4 regions of the Vibrio stylophorae genome follow, and region 2 is predicted to be linked to each of the others. Evidence: predicted binding sites of a transcription regulator. Region 2 holds the regulator's gene; each other region holds the start of a gene.
What was found. The regulator MetJ, encoded in region 2, represses methionine synthesis genes. The targets are predictions, from matches to a motif close to TTAGACNTNTANANGTCTAA.

Region 1 (2,207 bases), 400 kb from region 2:
AGGCACTGCCAATGGGTTTATCCAAACCATAAAAGGCATTGAGCTCCGCAAGTTGATCTTGCGATAGGCCTGAGCTGGACTCCTCCATCATACTGCTGGTGCCGCCTTCCAGCTGGCTTGCCAACATTAAACGCTCCACCGGCCCACCCGGTACAAAGCGCGTCAGAGCAAACACCAATAGGGTGATACCAATAAAGGTGGGGATCATCAAAAGTAAGCGGCGAGCGATATAACTGGGCATAGCGGCAAATCCATCCTTGTCGGCCGATGATCAAAAAACATACGCTCAAGTATATAAGACGAAACAAAAAAAAGACCACAGCCTTGGCTGTGGTCTCATAATTCAGTCACATTGTTCGCCGATCATTCTAGACAGCAAGCGCACAATTGGATATTGCATACATTGGCAATCAAGCGATGGTCGATTATGCGCGATCGCGCAAATAAGCTGGCACATCAGCAATACTATCAAGCACTGCATCAGCCAAGCTTTCGCCTTGCTCAGTCACCGGCTTGCCGGTGCGCACCAACACCTTGGTACCAATACCCGCATTGATCGCCGCTTGCATATCATCGGCTTTGTCACCAATCATCACTGAATTGGCCATATCGATTTTTAGAAAATCGCGCGCAGAGAAAAACATGCCAGGCTTGGGTTTACGACAATCACAATCTTGCTTGTATTCGCCAATGCCATGCTCTGGGTGATGCGGACAATAATAGATGCCATCAAAATCCACGCCGTTGTCTGCAAAGTTCCAATCCATCCATTCAGTAAGGGATAGAAACTGGTCTTCACTAAAATAACCTCGGGCGATCCCCGATTGGTTGGTCACCAAAACCAATAGGTAACCCTGCGCTTTAAGCGCGCGGCAGGCATCAAAAACACCTTCGACATATTCAAAATCATCGGTGGTCGCCACATAACCATGGTCAACGTTAATGACACCATCTCGGTCAATAAAAACGGCTGGGTTTGACAAAATTGCATTCTCTTTGATCAATCAACGGCTAAGTATCGCATGCAGCCTTAAAGAAATCACGGCAAAAAGTTTTAGACGTCTAGACATAAAAAAGTCTATTGACTTGCTTCATTCTAGTCCCTAGTATCATTTGCAACGAGAACATATCTGGCTGGCAGGATGCCAAAATATCATCAGGATATTCCGGCAAGATGCTTGAGCACGCAGGAAGTAGGAAGTGCCATGATTCAAATCGAACAGGTCAATAAGATTTTTCACCAAGGCGGACGCGATATCGCGGCGCTGCGTGATATCAATCTACAGATCCCAGCAGGGAAAATATTTGGCGTTATTGGCGCCTCAGGCGCAGGTAAAAGTACGCTGATCCGCTGCGTCAATCTTCTAGAGCGCCCCACCAGCGGCAAAGTCATTGTCGATGGTATCGACCTCACCACCTTAGATGATCAAGCGCTCTCTCAAGCGCGCCGCAATATCGGCATGATTTTCCAACATTTTAATCTGCTTTCATCGCGCACTGTGTTTGCCAATGTGGCATTGCCGCTTGAATTGGCCAACACGCCAAAAGCTGAAATCGAGCAGCGCGTCAGTGAATTACTTGAACTAGTTGGCCTCAGTGATAAGCGCGATGTCTATCCTGCTAATCTCAGTGGCGGTCAAAAACAGCGTGTCGCCATTGCCCGTGCGCTAGCCAATAAGCCAAAGGTACTGCTTTGTGACGAAGCGACCAGTGCGCTAGATCCAGCCACCACCCAGTCTATTTTAAATCTGCTTCGCGAAATCAATCAGCAGCTCAACCTCACTATTTTGCTGATCACCCATGAGATGTCTGTGGTCAAACAAATTTGCTCTGATGTGGCGATTATTGGTGGCGGTGAGCTGGTTGAAAGCGGCCCTGTGGGCGATATTTTTGCCCATGCCAAAACACCGCTAGCGCAGCAATTTATTCGCTCAACCTTAAACCTTACCATTCCGGCTGAATTTGCTGAGCGCCTCCAGCCAGAATATGAAGAAGGCTGCTATCCACTGATCCGCCTGGAATTTACCGGCGCTTCGGTAAATGTGCCGCTGATAAGCCAAGTGGCGCGTGAGTTCAACATTGATATTAGTATTCTCAGCTCAGATTTAGACTACGCCGGCGGCGTGAAATTTGGTCTGCTCCATGCCGAACTACTCGGTACTAAAGAGGATGGCGAGCAAGCCATTGCCTATATTCGTCAGCACAAA
Region 2 (2,207 bases):
CAGGCGCAGCTGCGGTTGCTTGTATGGAGCTGTTGATTCAATGCGGTGCGCAGCGTGAAAAAATCTATATGTTGGATCGCAAAGGGGTGATTCATACCCGTCGTGATGATCTCAATGAGTACAAAAAGCTGTTTGCCAATAATACTGATAAGCGCACGCTGGAAGACGTCATTCAAGGCGCTGATATTTTTGTCGGTGTCTCTGGCCCAGATTTATTGCCACCAGAAGCGCTAGCTTTGATGGCAGACAAGCCCATTGTGTTTGCATGTTCGAACCCCGATCCAGAAATCAAACCGGCGCTGGCGCATCAAGTGCGTGATGATTTGATTATGGGCACGGGTCGCTCGGATTATCCAAACCAGATTAACAACGTGCTCTGTTTTCCATTTTTGTTCCGTGGCGCTCTTGATGTACGCGCCAGTGAGATCAATACCGAGATGAAGATTGCGGCGGTGGATGCCATTCGCCACTTGGCCAAAGAGCCGGTTCCTGCAGAAGTATTAAAAGCGGCAGGTGTTGAGGCGTTGAGCTTTGGCCGTGAATACATTATTCCGAAACCAATGGATCCGCGTTTGCTACCACGTGTGGCGAAAGCGGTGGCGCAAGCGGCGGTTGAGTCTGGCGTAGCGCGCATTGCCATGCCGCAGAACTATATGGTTTAAGGTATCCAGTTTAAGGCACATCCTTTAGGGAATTAGGCTGAATCAATCGCGGCAAAAACGCGAAATAGCCCTTAGAAAAAAGCCTCGCAATTGCGAGGCTTTTTGTCATTTGTTTGATCACTTTCACGATTATTTAGTGATATCTTCGTACTCAATGCCCATGGCATCCATCAATGCTTTGGCTTCAACGGGAATATCATCAGGACGATCTTTGCGTAGATCTTCATCGGTTGGCAAAGGCTGGCCAGTATAGGCGTGCAAAAATGCCTCGCAAAGTAGCTCGCTATTGGTGGCATGGCGTAGGTTGTTTACCTGACGGCGAGTACGCTCGTCAGTGAGTACTTTCAGTACTTTCAACGGAATTGAGACGGTAATTTTTTTGACTTGCTCGCTTTTTTTTCCGTGTTCGGCGTAGGGGCTAATATAGTCGCCGTTCCAATCTGCCATGCTTCACCTTATTTTGCTTATCGATCACTGAAGTGAGTGTTGTGCGATTTTAGCGGCTTTTACTCCCATAAGCAAAAACATATAGACGTCTAGATGTGTTGACGTCTCAAGTGATGCGCGATATGTTTATTCCCTGTATGGAAAGTCATCAAGTTGTAGTGCATTGTTATCGTGTTGCAACCAAATCAGCCAAGGAAGGGCCGAACTATGAGCAAGAAGCAAGCTGCAACCATTGCCGTCAGAAGTGGGATCGAATCGGATCAACAATTTGGCGCAGTGGTTCCTCCCATCTATTTAACCTCCAACTATGGTTTTCAGCGTTTTGGCGAAGTGCCGCAGTATGATTATTCTCGTGGCGGCAATCCTACGCGCGCTATTTTAGCGGATGCTCTGGCCGAGCTTGAGGGCGGCGCCGGTGGCGTGGTCACCAACTGCGGCATGTCTGCGATTAACTTGATTGTCAGTTTGCTCAGTCCTGCTGATCTGATCGTTGCGCCCCATGATTGCTATGGCGGTACCTATCGTTTATTTGAATCGCGGGCGAAAAAGGGCGATTTCAAGGTGCTGTTTGTTGATCAAAGTGACTCGCAAGCACTGGCAAAGGCACTGGCACAAAAGCCAAAGTTAGTGTGGCTGGAAACCCCGTCTAATCCGCTCCTTCGGGTGGTTGATATCGCCGCTATTAGTGCTCAAGCCAAAGCCATTGATGCTTGGCTCGCCGTTGATAACACCTTTTTATCGCCGATTTTACAGCAGCCCATTTCGCTGGGTGCGGACTTCGTGGTGCACTCCACCACCAAATATATCAATGGTCACTCCGATGTGGTGGCGGGCGTTGCTATTGCCAAAAGCCAAGCGCATGTTGAACAGCTGACCTGGTGGGGAAATTGTTTGGGCGCGACTGGATCTCCTTTTGATGCCTATTTAACGCTGCGAGGTCTGCGTACCTTGGCGCCAAGAATGCGCGCGCATGAGGCCAACGCCGCAGCTATTTTGGCATTTTTACAGCAGCAGTCTCGCGTTCGCACCATCTACCATCCAAGTTTGCCAGAGCACCCAGGACACCAAATTGCCAAAGCCCAGCAGCAAGGCTATGGC
Region 3 (2,207 bases), 2.2 Mb from region 2:
TTTTAGTACAGATCAGTGTTGGCTTGCCTGTTTCAGCTTTTGCCGCTTGGATCGCAGCTTCAATCGCCGCGCTATCGTGACCATCAACCGCAGGAATCACATGCCAGCCGTAAGCTTCAAAGCGTTTCGCTGTGTCGTCAGAGAACCAACCTTCAACATGACCATCGATTGAGATGCCGTTGTCATCCCAAAATGCGATCAATTTACCCAAACCCAAGGTACCCGCCAAAGAACAGGCTTCGTGTGAGATACCTTCCATCAAACAACCGTCACCCATGAACACATAAGTGTGGTGGTCAACGATCTCATGACCTTCTTTGTTAAATTGAGCCGCAAGCGCTTTTTCAGCCATCGCCATACCCACAGCATTGGTAATGCCTTGGCCTAGTGGACCTGTGGTGGTTTCAATACCTGGCGCATAACCATACTCTGGGTGGCCCGGAGTTTTTGAATGAAGTTGGCGGAAGTTTTTCAGATCGTCGATAGAGAGGTCGTAACCGGTCAAATGTAGAAGAGAGTAAATCAACATTGAACCGTGGCCGTTAGACAGGATGAAGCGGTCGCGATCGGCCCATTTAGGATTGGTTGGGTTGTGCTTGAGGTGATCACGCCACAACACTTCGGCAATATCTGCCATACCCATAGGTGCGCCCGGGTGGCCAGAATTAGCTTGTTGTACGCCATCCATGCTCAACGCGCGAATCGCGTTAGCCAGTTGTTTACGAGACGACATGTCTGCTCCTAATCGAAAAGACGGTTTTATAGACTCATGCCAAATCAGGGCACAAGTGATGAAATAGCGGGCGCTATTGTCGCAAAATCTCACCACTTTTCGCAACGTTGAAAGTCGCCTTTTGTCGCCTTTCTTTCATCATTTTTCCTTTGAAACTCAATGTGCAGGAACGCCTTGCGCTAAGGCTTTGGTAAATAAGCAAACGATTGGCAAATTAGTAAAAATGTGCGAGATAAAAATTTGTTGATTTTGACACAGCTCAAATTAAAATAGACGTCCAGATGGAGGAACATCCACGCGTTCAGATAGCAATTTTGCTCGTGGTTTCCTATTTACATTCAAATTGGGACAACGAAATGACCAAACATCTATTTACCTCAGAATCAGTATCTGAAGGTCATCCAGATAAAATTGCGGATCAGATCTCTGATGCCGTGCTTGATGCCATTCTTGCACAAGACCCTAAAGCACGTGTTGCTTGTGAAACCTACGTGAAGACCGGCATGGTCATGGTGGGTGGTGAGATCACCACATCTGCATGGGTTGATATTGAAGAACTCACCCGTAAAACCGTACGTGACATCGGCTATGTTCACTCAGATATGGGTTTTGACGCGGACTCTTGCGCCATTTTGAACACCATCGGTAAACAATCACCAGATATCAACCAAGGCGTTGATAAAGCGGATCCAAAAGAGCAAGGCGCTGGTGACCAAGGCATTATGTTTGGTTATGCAACCAACGAAACTGACATTCTGATGCCAGCACCGATCACCTACGCACACCGTTTGGTTCAAAAACAAGCAGAAGTTCGTAAGAGCGGCAAACTTGATTTCCTTCGCCCAGATGCAAAATCTCAGGTGACCTTCCAATATGACCAAGGCAAGATCGTGGGTATCGATGCAGTGGTTCTTTCAACTCAGCACAGCGACAGCGTAAGCACACCAGATCTTCGCGAAGCGGTGATGGAAGAGATCATCAAGCCTGTATTGCCTGCAGAATGGATCAACAAAGACACCAACTTCTTTATCAACCCAACAGGTCGCTTTGTGATTGGCGGTCCAATGGGTGACTGTGGTCTAACTGGTCGTAAGATCATCGTCGATACCTACGGCGGCGCAGCGCGTCACGGTGGCGGTGCATTCTCTGGTAAAGATCCATCAAAAGTTGACCGCTCTGCCGCTTATGCAGCTCGCTATGTAGCGAAAAACATCGTCGCTGCGGGTATGGCTGACCGCTGTGAGATTCAATTGTCTTACGCAATCGGTGTAGCTGATCCAACATCTATCATGGTAGAAACCTTTGGTACTGAAAAAGTATCTCACGCGATTATCGTTGAAGCCGTTCGCCAACACTTCGACCTTCGCCCATACGGCCTACAAGAGATGTTGAACCTACTGCAACCGATTTACCAAAAAACGGCTGCATACGGTCACTTTGGTCGTGAAGAGTTCCCATGGGAAGCAACGGACAA
Region 4 (2,207 bases), 850 kb from region 2:
TTTGCTCACTGACCTCAGTGACTAGATGTGGCCACATCAATCGCTCGCTTGGCGGCACTTGCTGCGCAATCGGGCAGTGAATTTGCGCGCCTTTGTTCTTGGCATCGTCTAGATAGTGTTGAAGTCGCTGGTGGTGCTGATCATTGATGATATGGCTCAGAGCATGCACAGCGGAATGATTTCCCATGGCCTGAGGGTAGTGATGCTGGAATCGCTCAAAATAGCGGGCAATAAAATCGGCTTTCAGCGCCTGTGGCAGCAATACGTAGTCTGGCGCCACACAAATTTGCCCGGCATTGATGCATTTGCCCAGCAAAATGGCATCGATACTGTGAGTTAAATCGGCATCGGGTAGGATCACCACGGGCGATTTTCCCCCAAGTTCTAAGGTGATGGGGGTTAGATTTTTCGCAGCGGCTTGTGCGACCAATTTGCCCACCTTGGTGGAGCCTGTAAAGAGCAGATGATCAAAGGGCAGGGCGCTAAATTGCGCGGCGATCGCTTGCTCACCTTCCACAACACAAATCCACTGGGCAAAAGGTGCTAAAAGTTGGCGCAGCGCCGCGTTGGTCTGCGGTGTCAGCTCGCTTAGCTTCACCATCACCCGATTACCCGCTGCAAGGGCGGTCACTAAGGGATTGAGGCTGAGATTGATGGGGAAGTTCCACGGCACAATAATCCCCACCACACCTTTGGTTTGATAGTGCACCTCAAGCGTTGATGGCCAAAGCGAGAGCCCTGCGCGGCGCTTTTGTGGATGCATCCAGCCTTTGAGATGTTTGAGCGTGTAGTTGAGATGATGAACGCAGGGCATGATATCTGCGAGCACTGAATCAAAGGTTGAGCGGTAGCCATAATCATGACTGAGCGCCTCAACTAGCAGCGATTGCTGTGACAAAATGGCGTTTTTTAACTGCAAAAGCAGCTCTCGGCGAGTGCTGGCATCGAGCGGTTGTTGCTGCTGTGCTTGTTTTAATGCCTGAAAATCATTGCTCAGAGTTTGCATCTGTTGATCCTGCGCTTGGCGATCCTGATGCGATTATATGTGGGATGCGCTCTGTTTGTCTGCGCTTTCAAACCGTCATTTTCCTGTGAATGAAGAAATTTCATCTGCCATGTGAAGAATGTGCAATTGAGCTCATGGGAGCATTGCGCCATATTTTAGCCATCCAGACATCTTGTTAAGCATTATATTAAACATTACTTAAGGACGAGGCTTCACCATGGCGATTACCACACATATTTTGGGTTACCCCCGCATCGGTAAAAAACGTGAATTAAAATTTGCATTGGAATCTTATTGGCGCGGCGAAAGCAGCCAAGCTGAGCTTGAAGCTGTTGGGCAAGAACTACGCGCACGTCACTGGCAAGAGCAGCAGGATGCTGGTTTAAGCTTTGTGACTGCGGGTGATTTTGCTTGGTATGATCATGTACTTACTACTAGTTTGCTATTGGGCCATGTGCCTGCGCGTCATGGTGAAGGTCATCCCGATCTCAATACACTCTTTCGTATTGGCCGTGGTCAGTCGCCCTGTGGTTGCTGCGCGGCAGCATCGGACATGACCAAATGGTTTAACACCAATTATCACTACATCGTGCCAGAGTTTCATCAAGACGATAGCTTTGACGTGCAATGGCCTCAGCTCTTTAATGAAATTCAAGAAGCGCAAAAATCGGGTCATCAGGTGAAACCTGTATTGCTCGGTCCCATCACTTATTTGTGGCTGGGTAAAACGCAAGGGGGCGAGTTCGATAAACTGGAGCTCTTGCCGCGTTTGCTCAGTGCCTACCAAAAGATTTTGGCACGCTTGAAAAAGCTCGGTGTTGAATGGCTGCAAATTGATGAGCCAGCTTTGGTGCAAGAGCTGCCAGAAGCATGGCTAAAAGCGACGAATTTGGCTTACCAGACCCTGCATGGCGATGTGAAGTTACTACTCACCACCTATTTTGACCATATCACCCATCAGCTTGAAACGATCAAAGCACTGCGCGTGGATGGTTTACATATCGATGTTGCTGCGGCGCCTGAGCAGCTCAATGCGGTTGCTGCAGCCATTCCAAGTGATTGGGTTTTGTCTGTGGGCGTGGTGAACGGGCGCAATGTTTGGCGCGCTGATTTAGCCAATTGGTATCAAACATTGGCACCTATCGCTGCAGAAAAAGGGGATCGATTCTGGCTTGCGAGTTCATGTTCATTGCTACACAGC

Region 1: a site for MetJ is predicted at 1,055-1,074, ahead of metN (methionine ABC transporter ATP-binding protein MetN). Genes of this name have one in related genera too.
Region 3: a site for MetJ is predicted at 1,003-1,022, ahead of metK (methionine adenosyltransferase). Genes of this name have one in related genera too.
Region 4: a site for MetJ is predicted at 1,162-1,181, ahead of metE (5-methyltetrahydropteroyltriglutamate--homocysteine S-methyltransferase). Genes of this name have one in related genera too.

What each region holds. Positions count from the first base shown of each region.
Region 1 covers NZ_CAKLDI010000001.1:2,242,951-2,245,157, forward strand. Annotated here, with positions in the region: gene L9P36_RS10425 (ABC transporter permease subunit) at 1-241, opposite strand, end outside; gene gmhB (D-glycero-beta-D-manno-heptose 1,7-bisphosphate 7-phosphatase) at 426-983, opposite strand; gene metN (methionine ABC transporter ATP-binding protein MetN) at 1,206-2,207, shown strand, end outside.
Region 2 covers NZ_CAKLDI010000001.1:2,643,059-2,645,265, reverse strand. Annotated here, with positions in the region: gene L9P36_RS12345 (malic enzyme-like NAD(P)-binding protein) at 1-662, shown strand, start outside; gene metJ (met regulon transcriptional regulator MetJ) at 792-1,109, opposite strand; gene L9P36_RS12335 (O-succinylhomoserine (thiol)-lyase) at 1,317-2,207, shown strand, end outside.
Region 3 covers NZ_CAKLDI010000001.1:459,248-461,454, reverse strand. Annotated here, with positions in the region: gene tkt (transketolase) at 1-733, opposite strand, end outside; gene metK (methionine adenosyltransferase) at 1,090-2,207, shown strand, end outside.
Region 4 covers NZ_CAKLDI010000001.1:1,795,638-1,797,844, reverse strand. Annotated here, with positions in the region: gene L9P36_RS08265 (coniferyl aldehyde dehydrogenase) at 1-1,006, opposite strand, end outside; gene metE (5-methyltetrahydropteroyltriglutamate--homocysteine S-methyltransferase) at 1,224-2,207, shown strand, end outside.